DNA from 3 places in the Paenibacillus sp. P22 genome. Region 2 is predicted to be linked to each of the others. Evidence: riboswitches for the same ligand, from Rfam matches in the RefSeq annotation. Region 2 holds a riboswitch; each other region holds the start of a gene.
The links. A riboswitch is a leader RNA that binds a small molecule or an ion and turns the genes downstream of it on or off. The one in region 2 is predicted to bind thiamine pyrophosphate.

Region 1: it holds a riboswitch for thiamine pyrophosphate, as region 2 does, so the genes downstream of both, thiC (phosphomethylpyrimidine synthase ThiC) here and BN871_RS25145 (ABC transporter substrate-binding protein) in region 2, are expected to answer to the same signal.
Region 3: it holds a riboswitch for thiamine pyrophosphate, as region 2 does, so the genes downstream of both, BN871_RS06030 (ECF transporter S component) here and BN871_RS25145 (ABC transporter substrate-binding protein) in region 2, are expected to answer to the same signal.

Annotation. Positions count from the first base shown of each region.
Region 1 is NZ_CBRA020000229.1:112-4,207, forward strand. It holds partial or broken gene BN871_RS23900 (ThiF family adenylyltransferase) at 1-245, opposite strand, end outside; gene thiC (phosphomethylpyrimidine synthase ThiC) at 238-1,998, opposite strand; TPP riboswitch at 2,261-2,365, opposite strand; gene BN871_RS27175 (hypothetical protein) at 2,457-2,678, opposite strand; gene BN871_RS23915 (hypothetical protein) at 2,942-3,328, opposite strand; gene BN871_RS23920 (hypothetical protein) at 3,800-4,096, opposite strand, start outside.
Region 2 is NZ_CBRA020000259.1:52-3,909, forward strand. It holds partial or broken gene BN871_RS25130 (ATP-binding cassette domain-containing protein) at 1-253, opposite strand, end outside; gene BN871_RS25135 (ABC transporter permease) at 250-1,026, opposite strand; gene BN871_RS25140 (MTH1187 family thiamine-binding protein) at 1,016-1,318, opposite strand; gene BN871_RS25145 (ABC transporter substrate-binding protein) at 1,348-2,430, opposite strand; TPP riboswitch at 2,576-2,684, opposite strand; partial or broken gene BN871_RS25150 (GerAB/ArcD/ProY family transporter) at 2,863-3,858, opposite strand, start outside.
Region 3 is NZ_CBRA020000026.1:22,594-31,319, reverse strand. It holds gene BN871_RS28880 (ABC transporter permease subunit) at 1-248, shown strand, start outside; gene BN871_RS06045 (aliphatic sulfonate ABC transporter substrate-binding protein) at 332-1,405, shown strand; gene BN871_RS06040 (ABC transporter ATP-binding protein) at 1,464-2,381, shown strand; gene ssuD (FMNH2-dependent alkanesulfonate monooxygenase) at 2,502-3,626, shown strand; TPP riboswitch at 3,687-3,796, shown strand; gene BN871_RS06030 (ECF transporter S component) at 3,950-4,555, shown strand; gene BN871_RS06025 (ABC transporter ATP-binding protein) at 4,560-6,242, shown strand; gene BN871_RS06020 (energy-coupling factor transporter transmembrane protein EcfT) at 6,233-7,021, shown strand; gene BN871_RS06015 (M28 family metallopeptidase) at 7,244-8,726, opposite strand, start outside.

The DNA.
Region 1 (4,096 bases), on a different contig from region 2:
TGGCGCTGCAGATTGCTGAATTCCACGTAGTCGCGGTCGGCAAGCCGCAGCTCGCCTACCCCGGCCCGGGCCATATGCTGCGCCAGCGAAGCTCCGAGCGAGCCGGTACCGGCGACAAGCACGACGGCCTGGCCGATCCGCCGCTGTCCTTTCCAGCCAATGGGAGCAAAGCGGATTTGCCGGGAATACCGTTCCTGAATGGCTTCTTGCGCCTCGGATCGGCTTGTTGCCGCCTGCTCAAGCATAGATGCTGCCGCCTCCGGCCTTGAACGCCTCCGCCTGCTCCTTCATGCCCGCCTCGATTGCCTCCGCCGTGTCCAGCCCTTCCCTCTCCGCGTAATCCCGAATGTCCTGCGTGATCCTCATGCTGCAGAACTTCGGCCCGCACATGGAGCAGAAATGCGCGCTCTTGGCGCCTTCCGCAGGGAGCGTCTCGTCGTGGTAGCTCATCGCCCGCTCGGGATCGAGCGACAGATGGAACTGGTCGCGCCAGCGGAATTCGAATCTGGCCTTGGACAGAGCATCGTCGCGCTTTCGCGCCTGCGGATGGCCCTTGGCGAGATCGGCGGCGTGGGCGGCGATCTTGTACGTAATGACGCCTTCCTTCACATCCTCCCGGTTCGGCAGCCCCAGATGCTCCTTGGGCGTCACATAACAGAGCATCGCCGTGCCGAACCAGCCGATCATCGCCGCCCCGATCGCGCTTGTGATATGGTCGTAGCCCGGCGCAATGTCCGTCGTGAGCGGACCAAGCGTGTAGAAGGGAGCCTCGTCGCAGACCGCGAGCTGACGGTCCATATTTTCCTTGATCAGATGCATCGGAACATGGCCCGGACCTTCGATCATGACCTGCACGTCATGCTTCCAGGCAATCTTGGTCAGCTCGCCGAGCGTGTCCAGCTCCGCGAACTGCGCCTCGTCGTTGGCGTCCGCGATCGATCCCGGCCTCAGCCCGTCGCCGAGCGAGAAGGTCACGTCGTAAGCTTTCATGATTTCGCAGATATCTTCGAAATGCGTGTACAGGAAGTTCTCCCTATGGTGGGCGAGGCACCAGGCCGCCATGATGGAGCCTCCCCGGCTGACGATGCCCGTAACGCGCTTCGCAGTCAGCGGCACATAACGGAGCAGCACTCCGGCATGGATGGTGAAATAATCGACTCCCTGCTCGGCCTGCTCGATCAGCGTATCGCGGAACACCTCCCAGCTGAGGTCCTCCGCTTTGCCGTTCACCTTCTCCAGCGCCTGATAGATCGGCACGGTCCCGACCGGAACCGGGGAGTTGCGGATGATCCATTCCCTCGTCGTATGGATGTTCTTGCCGGTGGACAGATCCATGATCGTATCGGCTCCCCAGCGGGTCGCCCACGTCATCTTCTCCACCTCCTCCTCGATCGAGGAGGTCACGGCGGAGTTGCCGATGTTGGCGTTGATCTTCACGTGGAAATGCCGCCCGATGATCATCGGCTCGCTCTCGGGATGGTTGACGTTGGCCGGAATGACCGCTCTTCCCGCCGCGACCTCGGAACGTACGAACTCCGCCTCCATCCCTTCCCTCAGGGCGATGAACTCCATCTCGGGAGTCACGATGCCCTGCCTTGCGTAATGCAATTGGGTGATGTTGCCCCCTGCGAGAGCTCTCAGCGGCAGCCTGCCGGATGGCGGGAAAATTTCCGCTCCCCTCTCGGCGGCTTTGCCTGCGTCGGAGAAGCCATTGTCCTCGGGACGGATGATGCGGCCCTCGTATGGCTCCGTATCTGCCCGCTCCGAGATCCAGCCTCTTCGCATGGGCGGCAAGCCTCTCGCGGCATCCGCCTCGTAATCGGTGTCGGTATAAGGGCCGCTTGCGTCATAGATTCGCAGAGGCTCATTGGGGATGGAAACTCCCCGCACCTCGCTGTCCGACAGCGCGATTTCCCTCATCGGAACCATGATATCCTCCCGGCTTCCCTGCATGTAGACTTTGCGGCTGCCCGGCAGCAGCTCGGTATGTATGGCCATGGATAATCAAAAGCCCCCTTAACGGATTTTGATATCCGCCAGGGGGCTGCACGCTTGGAAATGCCGGTTCATGCCTTTCGTTCCCGATGGTCTGCGCGAAAAACGCAGGCTGTCCGGGACACTCTACTCGTCGCATTCGCCTTCATCGGCAGATTGCGGCTAGCAGATTGGGTGCATCTGATTCTCCGCCGCTTTCCGCCGGAGGACGGCAAAAAGCCGCCTCCGGTCTGGAAGCGGCGAAAAGAGGCACAAGCCAAATAAAAGGCATGTTCGACCACTTTCCTACGCTGGCATGACCCAGATCAGGTTCGAAGGGACCAAAGCTTGCGCTTTATCTCAGCCCGTACAGGCGCCCCTAGTGGATATCTTGGTATGACTATAAGTCGGGATGGGGGAAGTTGTCAACTAGGTCCCACTTAGAAACCCTGAAAGGCATGAAGCCAATCAAGGTTCTAAAATTAAATTTCTATCATTTCCCATAATTCAAAAATTGTTTTTCCATCTATTCGAGCATTTTTAAACAATTCTTCTGCGGTTAGAAACGATTGTGTAAAAGAGTTCTTCCCTTTAGTTAAATAGAGACCTTCTTTATTTCTACTAATCCAGAACTCATCACCTAGATAATAGAATTGAAACTCTTCACCCCATCCTACACGTTGGACTAGTTCTGTGTATCCCACTTTCTATTCCCCCTTTTAATTTCTAAATGGATTTCCATCTTTATCATACGTCCAAGTATGCTCATGTGGTGCTTCAGGGTGGGTTTTAGTGTTATTATGATGGGTATAATCTACATCTCTGATAGCTCTACCATTTGCTCCATACCATCTTCTTGTTAATAACTCACCCGTTTTTCGGTCAATAATATCGATACTAGAATTAGGTTTACCAATATAACCGGGATTTGAGGTAGTAGTGGTATGAGTGTAATAAGGGCTGACATCTAATATTTTTCCTTATTAGATGTTACTATTTGCTTTGTACCATTTCCTGTAATCCGTGCAATACCACTTTTAATCAAAGCACTTGCTTTGCATACTCTCGGATTTGTTCGATCGAGCCATTGACGGAAGTAGACTAGCGATTTCGGGTAGGCTTCAATCCTCAGCGTGTTCCTCTGTGTTCTTGGGGCAAAAATCAACTTGTAGGAGATATGCAGGAAGTGTTCTCCCGTATTGATTCTGATGCGGTATTGGAATCCTCTTTCTCCCACCGTCATCCTGAGCCCGTAGAAGTGACAGATACGCTTGTGAAGCTCATTGAAGAAATCCCAATTAACGCCTGTAAAGTCGATGACAATACGGTCAATGGATACAGTGACCCCTTTCATGTGCCGCCCCCTCCCGAATTTTTTGATGAATTTCGGGCTTAATAAGAGGGGAGATGGCTAGGCATTAACACATGACCTTCCCGTTGTAGAATGCCAGTTACGTCCTGACATTATAAAAGTCGGGCTATCCCTCCGATTAGTTGCGATGACTTTTCAATGGATTGCCTTCTCAATTTCTATATCGAGATAGTTGAGAAGAAATTTGAAAAAAACGAAGAAAACGAAGATAACAAAAAACAGGTCAATCATGGTGGTAACTGACCATAATCGATCTGTTGATGTATTGGTATAGCGTTATTTATGGTATAAAAGTACAGCATTTGTGTGCGTACAAACAAGATAGAAAAATCTTTATTCGGGTATTACATGCGTTAGATGTGTTATTGGTTGAATGTTGAGTTCATTCGGCACTGGGTAGCCCCGCCAAAGAAAAGCGGCTCTCTCCATCAGAAGAAGGCCGCCTGAAACTTGCTATTCATTAAATTCGTCTATCTCTTTCTTTCGCTTCAAAAAAATACGTACCGCTTCATCTTCACGCTCAATAAGGTCATCGTGATGTGAATCAATAGCTACAAGTTCTTTGTACCCCCAAATGGCACTAATACTGTTTTCATTCCCGTAAAATTGAAAGTACCACTCTAAAGGGAGTAACGTATCCGTTACCTCAAATAATTCGGCAGGATACCAAGATGGGAGGTTTTCAAAAGTCCCAAGCAACAAGTAACTTAATACCCCTTTATAAATGTGTTGTCCGTAGACAGTATATTG
Region 2 (3,858 bases):
CCTGCTGCGGCATATACGCGGCGCGGCCGGCTCCCTCCGAAGCCGGCTTCCCGGCGAGCATAATTTCGCCGGAGTCCGGCCGCTCCAGCCCCCCGATGAGGCTGAGCAGCGTCGTTTTGCCGCTGCCGGAAGGGCCGACGAGCGAGACGAATTCGCCTTCGCCCACCGTCAGGCACACTCCGCCAAGCACCTCGACGCGACGGCCCCCGCTGCCGAACGACTTGCGCAGATTCCGTATTTCCAGCACGTTCATCTTCCATCCTCCTTGCGCGGCCGCCAGCGCAGCGTCAGCTTCTCCGCGCCTGCGACGGCCGCGAACAGCATCAGGCTGAGCATCACGACAAGCGCGACTCCGGCGAATACAAGCGAAGTCTTGAAGCCCTTGGAGGACAGCAGCATGAAGTAGCCGAGCCCCCGGTCGGAGCCGATCCACTCCGCCACGACCGCGCTCGTCACGCTGTACGAAGCCGCGATCTTGAGGCCCGAGAACAGCTGCGGCAGCGCGCCCGGCAGCTCCAGGCCGAGGAAGCGGCGCCAGCGGCCCGCTCCGATCATCCGCATGTACCGCTCCAGGCCCGGGTCGGCTCCCTGCAGGCCGCCGAGCATGGCGACGCAGACGGGAAAAAAGCAGACGAGCATGACGAGCAGCAGCTTCGGCAGCAGTCCGAAGCCGAACCAGATGACGAGCAGCGGCCCGATTGCGATGACAGGAATGTTCTGCGACAGGACGAGCAGCGGATAGAAGCCCGATCGCACGAGCGGCAGCAAATGCAGGACAGCTCCCAGCAGCAGGCCTGCGGCCGCGCCCCCGGCGAAGCCGAGCAGCGTCAGGCTCAAGGTCGCGCCCGTATGCTGCGCCAGCCTCGGGCGCGCCGACCAGGCATCCCGGGCGATATCGCTCGGGGCGGGCAGCAGCCACGCCTCCGTCCCGGACAGACGCACGGCCGCCTCCCACAAGAGCAGGAAGGCGGCCATGACGACGACCGGAGGCAGCAGAGCCCTCCAGCGTATCGTTCTACTGTCCATCCGGGTATTTTTCCAGCAGCCGGTCCATCGAGGCGCCGTTCTCCGGGTTGTAGTATATCTTCACCTGAGAGATGACGGAGGGGCAGCCCATCGCCGCCATCTCCTTGCTCATCTCCGCGACGACGGCGAGCAGGCGCACGAGGTCGCCCTCCATCGTCGTCTCGAGCGGCGCGACGCGGTACGGCACGCCGGCCTCCTTGATGATCTCGATCGCCCGGTCCACGTACGGAAGCACGCTTTCCCCGCCGGGCGTCGTCGGCAAAATCTGAATGCTTACAAGCGCATTGGCCATATCCGGTTCCCTCTCCCCGTCAGCCGGCATCAGGATGCCGGCAAGTAATCGTTCGTGAACGCCTTGGACAGATCCGGCAAGGTGTCCAGCAGCTTGTGCTCATGCATCCATTCGGCATAATTCGTCCAGACTTCCGCCTTCTGCTCGCCCCAGCGGGGAGCGTCATCCTGATATTTGGGGCTCAGCCACTTCTGGCTGGCGCGCACCAGCTCCGGATTGAGGTCCGGAACGGCCTTGATCAGGATGTCCGCGGCGGCGTCGGGTTCGGAGATCGCGTAGGCGTAACCCTCGGAAGCTCCGGCCATGAACGCCTTCACCACATCAGGGCTTTCCTGGATCAGCTTTTCGCTCGTTTCCAGCACCGGCGTGTAGTAATCCAGCTTCTTGCTGTAGTCGGTCAAGTACACCATGTTCAGCTTCTCCCCGCGCAGCTCCGCCTCCACCCCTGTCCAGGCGTAATAGATCCAGGCGAAGTCGATATTCCGCTTCACGGCGGTGAAAAAGTCCGCGTTGCCCATGTTGACGATCTTGACCTTGCCGACATCGGCGCCCTGCTCCTGCATGAGCGAGGAGATGACCTCCTGCTCGACCGGGGCTCCCCAGCCGCCGTAGGTTTTGCCCTCGAATGCCTTCGGCTCCTTGATGCCCTTGGCCTCCGGCGAAGCAAAGCCGGAAGTGTTGTGCTGGATGACGGCCGCCAGCGACACGAGCGGCAATCCCTCGCTGCGGGCGAGCGTAATGTTCTCCTGGTAGCCGACGCCGAATTCAGCCTCTCCCTTGGCGACCAGCGTGTCGGCTGCCGTCCCCTCCGGCGGCTGCACGATCTCGACGTCGAGGCCGTGGTTCAGGAAAAAGCCCTTGTCCCGGGCGACGTACAGGCCGGTATGATTCGTGTTCGGCGTCCAGTCGAGGACGACCTTCACCTTCTTGACCGGCGCGGACGTGCTCGTTCCGGCGCTGCCGGAAGGCGCAGGCGTCGCTGTGCCGCTGTTCCCGCTGCCGTTGTTCCCGCCGCTTGCGCCGTTCCCGTTCCCGCCGCAGCCTGCCAGCAGCGTCGCCAGAACAAGTGCGGCCAGCCCCGCTTTTTTGCCCATCCCGCTTGAAATGCCCATGTTGCTTCCCCTTCTTTCTCTCGCAGCCGTGAGCCCGCCCGGGCCTTGTCCGGAGCGCCAGCATGAGAGGAACAATAAAAAAAAGACGTCTCCCAAGGAAGACGTCTTCGTCACGTGAATCCTTTTGCGCCCGAGGGCGGCAAAAGGCTCGGATGACATGCGGTTCCTACGCTGGCATTATCCAGATCAGGTTTAACGGGTCGGGATGCTTCTCCCCTCTCAGCCGGCGTACGCCAGCTCCCCAGGCTCATTCGGTTGTCAATAGAGCCATTATAGCAGAGAAGCCTTTTATTGCAACCTTCCGTGTCGAAATTTGCGGGCGCGCGGCATCACGTAGAGCCGGCTTCCGGACTTTCCGAGCCTGAAGACGGCTGCTTGGCGTCAGAGTCGGCAGGCGCTCCGCGAGCCTTGTTCCGCTCGCCGTTTTTGCCGTCAGAGCCAGGACTCTCGTCCTGCTGCCCGTCCTGGCTTCCGGCCTTTTCGGCGCTCCCATCGGCTCCTGCCTTCCCGTTTCCCGGCTGTCCGCTTCCGCTTGCCTCGGCTCCGCCGGCCGCCGCATTCCCGGCTCCGCTTTGGCCGCTGCCGCTCTGACCGCCGGCCTCCCCGGCCCTTGGCCTGACCGCCGGCTCCCGCCTTTGCGCCGCCTTGCCCCGCTTGCCGCTGCGCTTTCTTTTTGACCCATCCGATTCCCATGACGAGCATGAGCAGCGGCAGCGCGATCTGGTAATAGGGACTGAATTTCAGGTAGACGGTCATGCCCGTCCACAAATGCTGCGACATGATCGGCTCCAGGAAGCTTGCCGTGAAGATGAGCGGGGCCATGACGAGGGCGCCGGCCCGATAGGGAACTCCCCAGGCTGTCCGCAAAGCGATGACCGAACCGAAAAACAGTCCCGTAGCCTTGACGTACAGCCCGATGTACAGCAGCAGCGTCACGAGAATATCGAGCCGCTCCAGAAAGTTGAACAGCCGGATCTGCTCCACCGCCTCCAGCGTCGGAAGCTCGGCGAGCCGGTACAGCTCCGGACCGAGCACCATCATCAGCACCATGTTGACCGCGATCAGGAACAGCGAGACGCCGATGTAGGCGCCATAGGACATCGCGCCTGTGGACGGGGAGCGTCTGGCATAGGTCCAGAACATCATCAGCACCATGACCTGTCCGAACGGAAACGACAGGATATCGGGAAACGCCGCGTGCAGGACCGGCCTGAAGCCGTTCTCCAGCACAGGCCGCAGACGGTTGAAGTCGAGCAGGCCCGACGCCAGAAACAACCCCAGAAGGGAAATGTAGCTGACGGCCAGCACCGGAATCAGCACTTGGTTGACCCGGAAGAACGCCTCTACTCCCTGCCTGGCGGTGTAGTAGACGATTCCCGTCAAAACCAGCATCGTGCACCACATCGGCGTCTGGGGCAGCAACGTGGC
Region 3 (8,726 bases), on a different contig from region 2:
TGCCGTCCTGCCTTCCCGATGTGCTGACCGGCCTGCGCACCGCCGTGGGCGTCACCTACTCCACGCTTGTCGCCGCGGAGATGGTCGCGGCCATCTCCGGCATGGGCTGGATGGTGCTGGACGCCAGCAAATATCTTCGCAGCGACATCATCTATGCCGGCATCATTCTCATGGGAATCATCGCGATCATCATCGATTCCTCTCTCCGGCTGCTGATCCGCAAGGCATCGCCGTGGGCTCGGGGCTGACAGCTTCCCAACCCGTTCAGCCGACCGTCCCCCTCTCTTTTCCAAGCTCCCCATTCCCCGATCAGATCAGGAGGCTCCATCCTATGAACAGACTTTCCCATTCCACCGGATTCCGCCGACAAGGACGCGGATTTCTCTATGCCCTTTCCCTCGCGCTTCTCCTGCTTGCGCTCACGGCATGCGGCTCATCCAGCGAAGGAAGCTCAGACCAAGGCGGCGGAAGCTCCGGCCTGCCCAAGGAAATCCGGATCGGCTATCAGGTCAGCCCGAACGGCGAGCTGATGGCCAAAGCTCTCGGACTGGCCGAGAAGAAATTTCCCGGCGTCAAAGTCTCGTGGCTGAAGTTCGACGCCGGCCGCGACGTCAACGCTGCCATGGCGGGCGGCAGCATCGACTTCGGCATGGTCGGCACGCCGCCGGGAGCTTCCGGCATCGCGCAGGGACTGCCCGACGAGATCTATTACATCCACGACATCATCGGCGAGAGCGAGGCGCTCGTCGTGAAGACTTCCGCAGGCATCGGCAGCCTGGAGGATCTGAAGGGCAAGACGATCGCCACCACATTCAGCTCCACTTCCCATTTCAGCCTGCTCTCCGCCTTGAAGCAGAAGAACATCGATCCGTCGGGAATCAAGATCATCGACATGCCCGCCCCCGAAATGGCCGCAGCATGGCAGAGGGGCGACATCGACGGAGCCTACATCTGGCAGCCCGTGCAGTCCAAGCTGATCGCGGACGGCGGCAAGGTCATCGTCACCTCCAAGGAAGTGGCGGCCGGAGGCGGCATCACCGGAGAATTCGGCGTCGTGAGCAAGGAGTTCGCCTCCAAGTATCCGGAAGCCGTCAAAGGCTACATCGAGGTGCTCGACGAGGGGACCAAGTATTACCGGGACCATGCCGAGGAAGCGTCCGGCCTGCTCGCCAAGGAGCTCGGCCTGTCCCCGCAAGAGACGCTGACGGCGATGAAGCAGATCACCGTGCTGGACGCCTCCGAGCAGACTCTTCCCGAGTATATGGGCACACCCGACAAGCCCGGCGCCTTCGGGGCGCTGCTGAAGGAAACGGCCGATTTCCTCGTCGAGCAGAAGTCGATCAAATCCGCGCCCGGCCTGAAGACGTTCCAGGAAGCGATCCGAAGCGATCTTTATTTGAAGTAACGGCCTGAGGCGGGCGTATCGCCCGCATGCCCATTACCGTCCTTAAGGAGGATCCGCCATGACCGTGACAGCCCAACGAACGGGCGCCGCATCCGTGCCTGTGCCGCCGCCCGGCGAAGCCGCTGCGGGCCGCATCCGTCTGGAGCATATCTCCCTTCGCTACGGCCCGGCTTCACCGACTGCCCCTTCCGTGCTGCAGGACATCGGCCTGGAGCTGGCGGGAGATGAATTCATCTGTGTCCTCGGTCCGTCCGGATGCGGCAAGTCCTCCCTGCTGAACCTGATCGCAGGGTATATCCAGCCGTCGGAGGGACGCATCGTCATTGACGGAGCACAGCATTCCGCTCCGGACACCAAGGTCGGCGTCGTCTTCCAGCATGCCAACCTGTTCCCGTGGCTTTCCGTTGCCCGCAATGTCGAGTTCGGCCTGAAAATGGCCGGCATGCCCAAAGCCGAGCGCCGCCGCAAGGCACAAGCCTATCTGGAGCTGGTCGGCCTTGCCTCCGCAGCGTCCATGTATCCCCACCAGCTGTCGGGAGGCATGAAACAGCGGGCCGCCATCGCCCGCACGCTGGCCGCCGACCCCAGCATCATCCTCATGGATGAGCCGTTCAGCGCGCTGGACGCCCTGACGCGCGAGTCCATGCAGACTCATGTCGGCGAGATCTGGAGGAAAACGGGCAAATGCATTCTTTTCATCACGCATGATGTCGACGAAGCGCTGCTGCTCGGCCGGCGCATCCTGCTCCTGCATCCGTCTCCGGGAAGGATCGTCGAGGACTTCGCCAATCCTCTGCATGCGGAAGGAAAGGCTCCGCTGCGATCCAGCCGGGAGTTCGCCGAGCTCCGCGAATGGCTGATCGGGCGCATCGCGGACGGGGCGCCGTCAGGCGCAGCCCGGCAAGGGCGCACCGGACGAGCGGAAGCCATGCCGCTGGGAGGACCGTCCTCCAGGCAGGAGCCGTACCGTCCTTAGATTCATCGTTCAGACGGAAAGACGGGAGCTATTCCATTCCTAGGTTGCCAGCCTGCCGGGTGCTTCCCGTTCATAAATTCGACATCAGGCAAATCGGACAATAATGCAGGAGGAGACATCATGGAACTATTCTGGTACCTCCCTACAATGGGAGACGGGCGCTACTTGGGTACGACGCAAGGCGCCAAAATAACCGACTTGCCTTATTTCCGGCAAATCGCCCAGGCCGTCGACAGGCTCGGCTATACCGGCATGCTCGTGCCGACAGGCCATGCCTGCGAGGACGGCTGGGTCGTCGCATCCGCGCTCATGACCGCCACGGAGCGCCTGCGTTTTCTCGTGGCGGTCCGCCCGGCAGGCGTCTCGGTGACGATCGCCGCCCGCATGGCCGCTACGTTCGAGAGGCTCTCCTCGGGCAGGCTGCTCGTGAACGTCGTCACCGGCGGAGATCCGCATGAAATGCGGGGTGACGGCATTTTTCTGAGCCACGCCGACCGGTACGAGGCTACGGACGAGTTCCTGCAAGTATGGCATCGCCTGATGGCCGGCGAGGAGGTCACCTTCCGCGGCAGGCATATCCAGGTGGAAGGGGCCCGGCTCCAATATCCTCCCTTCGGCCGCAAGTCGCCGCCGCTCTATATCGGAGCCTCCTCGGAAGCCGGCCATGCCGTCGCCGCCAAGCATATCGACACCTATCTGACCTGGGCCGAAACGCCGGAGATGGTTGCGGCCAAAATCGCCGACGTCCGCTCCCGCGCCCATGCTCTCGGCAGGCAGGTCGACATCGGCCTGCGGGTGCAGATCATCGTCCGTGAGACGGCGGAGGAAGCCTGGGCCGCAGCCCGCCGGCTCATCCGCCATGTCAGCGAGGAGGACGCCCGGAGCGCGCAGGCCGTGCTGGATCGGTTCGATTCGGTCGGGCAGCGCCGCATGACACAGCTGGTCCGCGACAGCGAAGGGCAGGACGAGATCGCTCCCAACCTGTGGACCGGCATCGGCCGCGTGCGCGGCGGCGTCGGCACCGCGCTCGTCGGCGATCCCGAATCGGTGGCGCTTCGCCTGAAGGAGTACGCCGCGCTCGGCATCGACAGGTTCATCCTGTCGGGCTACCCCCACCTGGAGGAGGCGTACCGCATCGCGGAGCTTCTGTTCCCGCTGCTGCCCGTGTCCAGCCCGACCCGCCCCCCGGAGCCGGACTGGTCGCCGATGGGCGAGCTGCTCGCGGAAAATATCGCTCCCCGCTGACCGCCGGCCATAATCCCTCTTGCCGCTTCCCGATTTTCACGTTATAGTAAGGACAATTTCCATAGCATGCATGGGGGCTCGATGAAGTCGGGCTGAGACTGCGGCCGTATGCCGCTGACCATTGATCTGATCTGGGTAATGCCAGCGTAGAGAGAATGCACCGCGCCGCCGGGCTTGCGCCCATCCTGCGCGGATATGCCTTTATTCCCTCTGCCCGCCGGCTTCCGGCGGGCTTTTCCTATGCCCCCGGAGGAGGTCGGGCCGGGTCAGCAGCCATCTGTGGGGAACATTCCAATTTTCCTTGAGAGGGAGTCTGATTTCTTATGTCCACCGCCATGCCCAATGCCGACCGTCCAAAAGGACTGACGCTCGCCGACATTCTCGTCACGCTTGTCGTAGCCGTCGTTTTCGGCATCATCTACCGCATCTGGAATCCGATGTACGACATTCTCAAGCCGCTCGGCCTTCATGCGGAGCAGCTCAGCTACGGCATGTGGTTCATGGCCGGCACCTTCGCCTTCCTCCTGATCCGCAAGCCCGGGGCCGCGCTGCTCGCCGAGACGGCCGCGGCCGCGCTGGAAGCGTTCATGGGCGGATCGTGGGGAGCCTCGACGCTTGTCTATGGAGTGCTGCAGGGTCTCGGAGCCGAAATCATCTTCGCCGCCTTCCTGTACCGGAAGGCAGGTGCGATCGTGACGGTCCTTGCGTCCCTGGGCTCCGCCGTCGTCTCCATCTTCATCGACGCGCATTACAGCTACATCGATAAAATGACCGCCTGGAACTACACCTTGTTCGTCTCCATGCGTCTGCTCGGCAGCGTCGTCATCGCCGGCCTGTTCGCCTGGGCGCTGGCCAAGGCGCTGGAGCGCACCGGCGTGCTGAGCCTCATCCGCCCGGCATCGGCCAAGGATTACGAGGCTCTCGGATAAGGCGATGAAAGCTGCAGACGTCATCCTAAAAGGCTGCATTCGCAGCCACACTCCGACGAACGGCGGGGAGATCGGCGCGGCTTCGACGCCGCTTGCAGCTCTCGCTCCCGCCATCGGGAGCGGCCGCTTGCCCTCTATGAATGCCTCCGGAACCGGCACCGAACGGCAGCGTCATGCCGACGAGGCTGTGCCTGCAGCGAAACGGCCGATGCCGCCCGTCCAACATGCCGGGCCTGCGGCGCGCGTAGAGAACCTGCGGCTCCGATATCCCGGAGAAGACACTCCGCTCCTCTTCAAAGGGCTGAGCCTGACCATCGAACGCGGCCAGAAGGTGCTGCTGCTCGGACCGAGCGGCTGCGGGAAGTCGACGCTGCTGCAGGTGCTCGGCGGCCTGGTGCCGGCGGCCATCCGCATCCCGATGAAGGCGGACTGCTGCCTTGTTCCCGCCCGGCCGGGCTATGTGTTCCAGGATCCGGATTCCCAGTTCTGCATGCCGTATGCCGACGAAGAAATCGCCTTCGCGCTGGAGAACGCGGGCATTGCGCGCGAGGAAATGCCGGCCCGCATCTCTCGCTGTCTCGAGGCTGTCGGCCTGTGCCTGGCAGACCCCCATTTCCCGGTAGCCGGCATGTCCCAAGGAATGAAGCAGCGGCTTGCCATCGCGGCCATGATCGCCATGGAGCCCGATGCTCTGCTGCTCGACGAGCCTACCGCCCTCCTGGACGAGGAGGGCACGCGGCAGGTATGGAGCTCGCTCCGCTCCGTCTGGGGCGGGCGGACCGTCATCATCGTCGAGCACAAGATTGCCGGCATCGCGGAAGATATGGACCGGGTCATTGTATTCGGACCCGACGGAAGCATCCAGGCCGACGGCTCTCCTCGCCTCGTGTTCCGGGAGCACCGGGAGCTGCTGCGGGAATACGGCATCTGGTACCCCGGCTTCTGGGAGGACTACGATCGGAATGCCGCCATCCGCCCCGCAGCGACCGCTCCGTCGTCTGGCGTCCGTTCCGCCGAGCTGCTGCTCGAGCTGGACGGTCTGGAAGGATGGCGGGGCGGCCGGCCCAAGGTGCGGACCGGCCCGCTCGCAGTGAACGCCGGCGACTGGATCGCCGTCACCGGCGTCAACGGAGCCGGCAAGAGCACGCTGCTGCTCGCCATCATGAAGCTGATCAAGACCAAGGGAAGCCTGTACATTCCCGGCATTCCGGTCCAAAGCCTGAAAAAGCCCGGGGATATGGCCAAGCATGCCGCGCTGAGCTTCCAAAATCCCGAGTTCCAGCTCGTGACGGACTCCGTCCTCGACGAGCTCGCCTACTCCTTGCCGCGATCGCTGCGGGAACCGGAGCGCAGCAGCCGGGCAAGGACGCTCATGGAGAACTACGCGCTCGACGGCCTCGGCGGCCGCCATCCCTATCAGCTGTCGATGGGACAGAAGCGCAGGCTCAGCGTCGCAACGGCCATGGTCGGCGGCCAGCGCCTGCTGCTGCTGGATGAGCCGACCTTCGGCCTCGACGCGAGCGGCACGGTGCGGATGATGGAGCAGTTGGAACGGCTTCGCTCGGGCGGCTGCGCCATTCTCATGATCACCCACGACCCGGAGCTGGTCCGGCGCTTCGCGACCCGGCAGTGGCTAGTCGACGGCGGGCTTGTTGCGGAAAGGAGCGGCGGCACGGCATGCATCTGACCTTTTCCCATCGCGAAACCTGGCTGCATCGCGTCAACCCGACGCTGAAGCTAGCGGTGTCCGTGCTGCTGTTCGTCGCCGCCCTGTTCGTCCACAACCCCAATGTCATGGCCCTGCTCGCAGCCGCATCCCTGCTGCCGCTGCTTGCAACCGGACATCCGCCTCTGCGCGTGCTGCTGTACGCTTCCCCGTTCCTGCTTGTCTTCATCTCGTCAGCCTCCGGCATGATCATGTTCGGGACCGGCGCTACGCTCTGGTTCGAGCTCGGCCTGATCCGGATCACGGAGGAAAGCTTCTATCGCGGGCTGCATCTGGGGCTCCGCTCGCTCCAGGTCGCGGCGGTCGGACTCGCCTTCGCGCTTACGACCCGTCCGGTCGCCTTGTTCTACTCGCTCATGCAGCAGCTCCGGATGCCGTCCAAGTACGCCTACAGCTTCCTGGCCGCCCTCAATATGGTTCCGCTGCTGGCGGATGAATTCTTCACGCTCCGCCAAGCGCTCCAGATCCGGGGAGCCGGCCCCGGACGCAAAGGAATCTACGGCCGCCTGCGGATGTATGCCCTGCCGCTGCTGGCCCAGAGCATCCGGCGCGCCCACCGGATGGCCGCCGCCATGGAGGCGAGGCGCTTCCGCAGCGGCAGCGGCAAGCGCACGTACTATTACGTCTATGGCTGGTCGCGCATCGATGCCCTGTATGCGGTCTCCATCGCCGCCCTCTGGCTGCTGGCTTGGCTGCTCGGCACCCATTATCCCTTGCTTGCCGCAACCGACGTTCGTTGACGGACGAAGGCAGGAGGCAGCCGTCGCGGCGGTTCCTAAAATACCCAAACAGACCCTGGAGAACTGCTCTCTCCAGGGTCTTTTTTGTGTATGGACGTTCCTGCTATTTAAAAAATGGCTGCCTAATATGCCCTGGGGGAATCTGCGCCAATCTCTATTCCCTGAGCAGGGCATCCGTTATCCTCAGCGCCGGCGTCGGCTCTCCCATGCAGTTCTCTTGACTCAAGTCAGGCCCTTCCAGTCGATTCCCTTCAGCAGCGCGGCCGTCTCCGCATCGTCAAGCTCCCATTTTGGAGACATCCCCGTATCCGTCATTACATAGGCAACCAGGCTGGCTTTGTAGTCCTTCCCTCCGGAGTTGAACGGGTACAGCACCGAAAAAGCCGTTCCGGCGCGATCATAGACCGTGAATTCCAATCCGTTTTTCAGAACCTCTCGAGATGGAATTGTATCGGAATTCTGCATGGACGAGCTTCCCTCTCCGTTCAGCACGGATAAAAACAGAACCGAACCATTCTCCCCTTCGTAGCTGAGACTCAATTCATTGATATCCTTTTTTTCAACTGTCTTGTCCGACGTATAAATCCGATTCGGCTCCAGATCATCCAGATTGCCCGCTCCGAAAGCTTTTTCGTCCACGATGGCAATCACGCTCCGGAGAGAATAGCGCCCCACGCTCTGCGGGAGAGAATAACCCGGATATCGATTCTGGAACTCCACTTTATCCATGTTTTGATACGGGTTCGAGACCAGCTCCCGAATGTTCTGCTCTTTATTCTCGAACAGCTCGTACTGCTTGAACGCCAGTTTGGCCATCTCTCTTTGCACCAGCTGCTGCTTGACGTCCTGGTATTCATACATCGATTTCTCCCGGCCGAACGGATATAGCTCCGCGTGGTTATGCTCCAGCTTCGCCTCTTCGTCCTGCTTTTGGACAAAGTCGAGAATGATGCCGGAAATTCGCGACAGCTCCCCGTAATCAAGATTCTCTGCCCGGTCCCGGACCGTCCGCACGCTGTTCGGCTCCTCCAGCCCGAACGACACCGCAGGGAGCGAATAATAGCCGAAGGAAGCATGATCGCCGTCAAAGTTGTGGCGTATATCCGCATTGAAGCCGTCCTGCTTCAATACATCCGCCAGTGAGGTTACAAAACGATTCTTCGTGTTGTCGGTTAGCAAGTTGAGCTTGCCGCCTTTGACCCCCACCGCATCCAAGCTGACCGCAGAAAGGTGTACATTGGAATCATAGAGGGAATCGACGAGAGCCTGGCTTCCCTGAAGCCCGTTTTCCCTCCCATTGAAGGCGCAAAAGACGATGTCGGAATAAAACGGCCTCTCTTCCGAAAGGGCCTTCAGCGATTCCGCCAGCCCCGCGAGCACGCTGACAGCCGCGGCCCGGGAAGCGCCCTCATAGATCTGCCCGGCGTCCGAGCCCAGGGAATCGAGAGGCGCCGAAAGGACGAGGACATGGTGATCCGGTCCGCTTGCAGACGTGCCTGAGATTTTGCCGATGACGCTGGCGGCCTTCGCCTCTTCCTTGTCCTCATACTTCATTCGCAGAGAGATGCTTTCAATTCCCTCCTGCTTCTTCTTCAGAAAGATATATGTATCGTCATTGATATCCACGACGGGCACATTAAGATTCCGCCGGGCGGGATATTGCTTGAGCATGTCGGTGCGGGCCAGGATGAACCGAGTGCTCCCC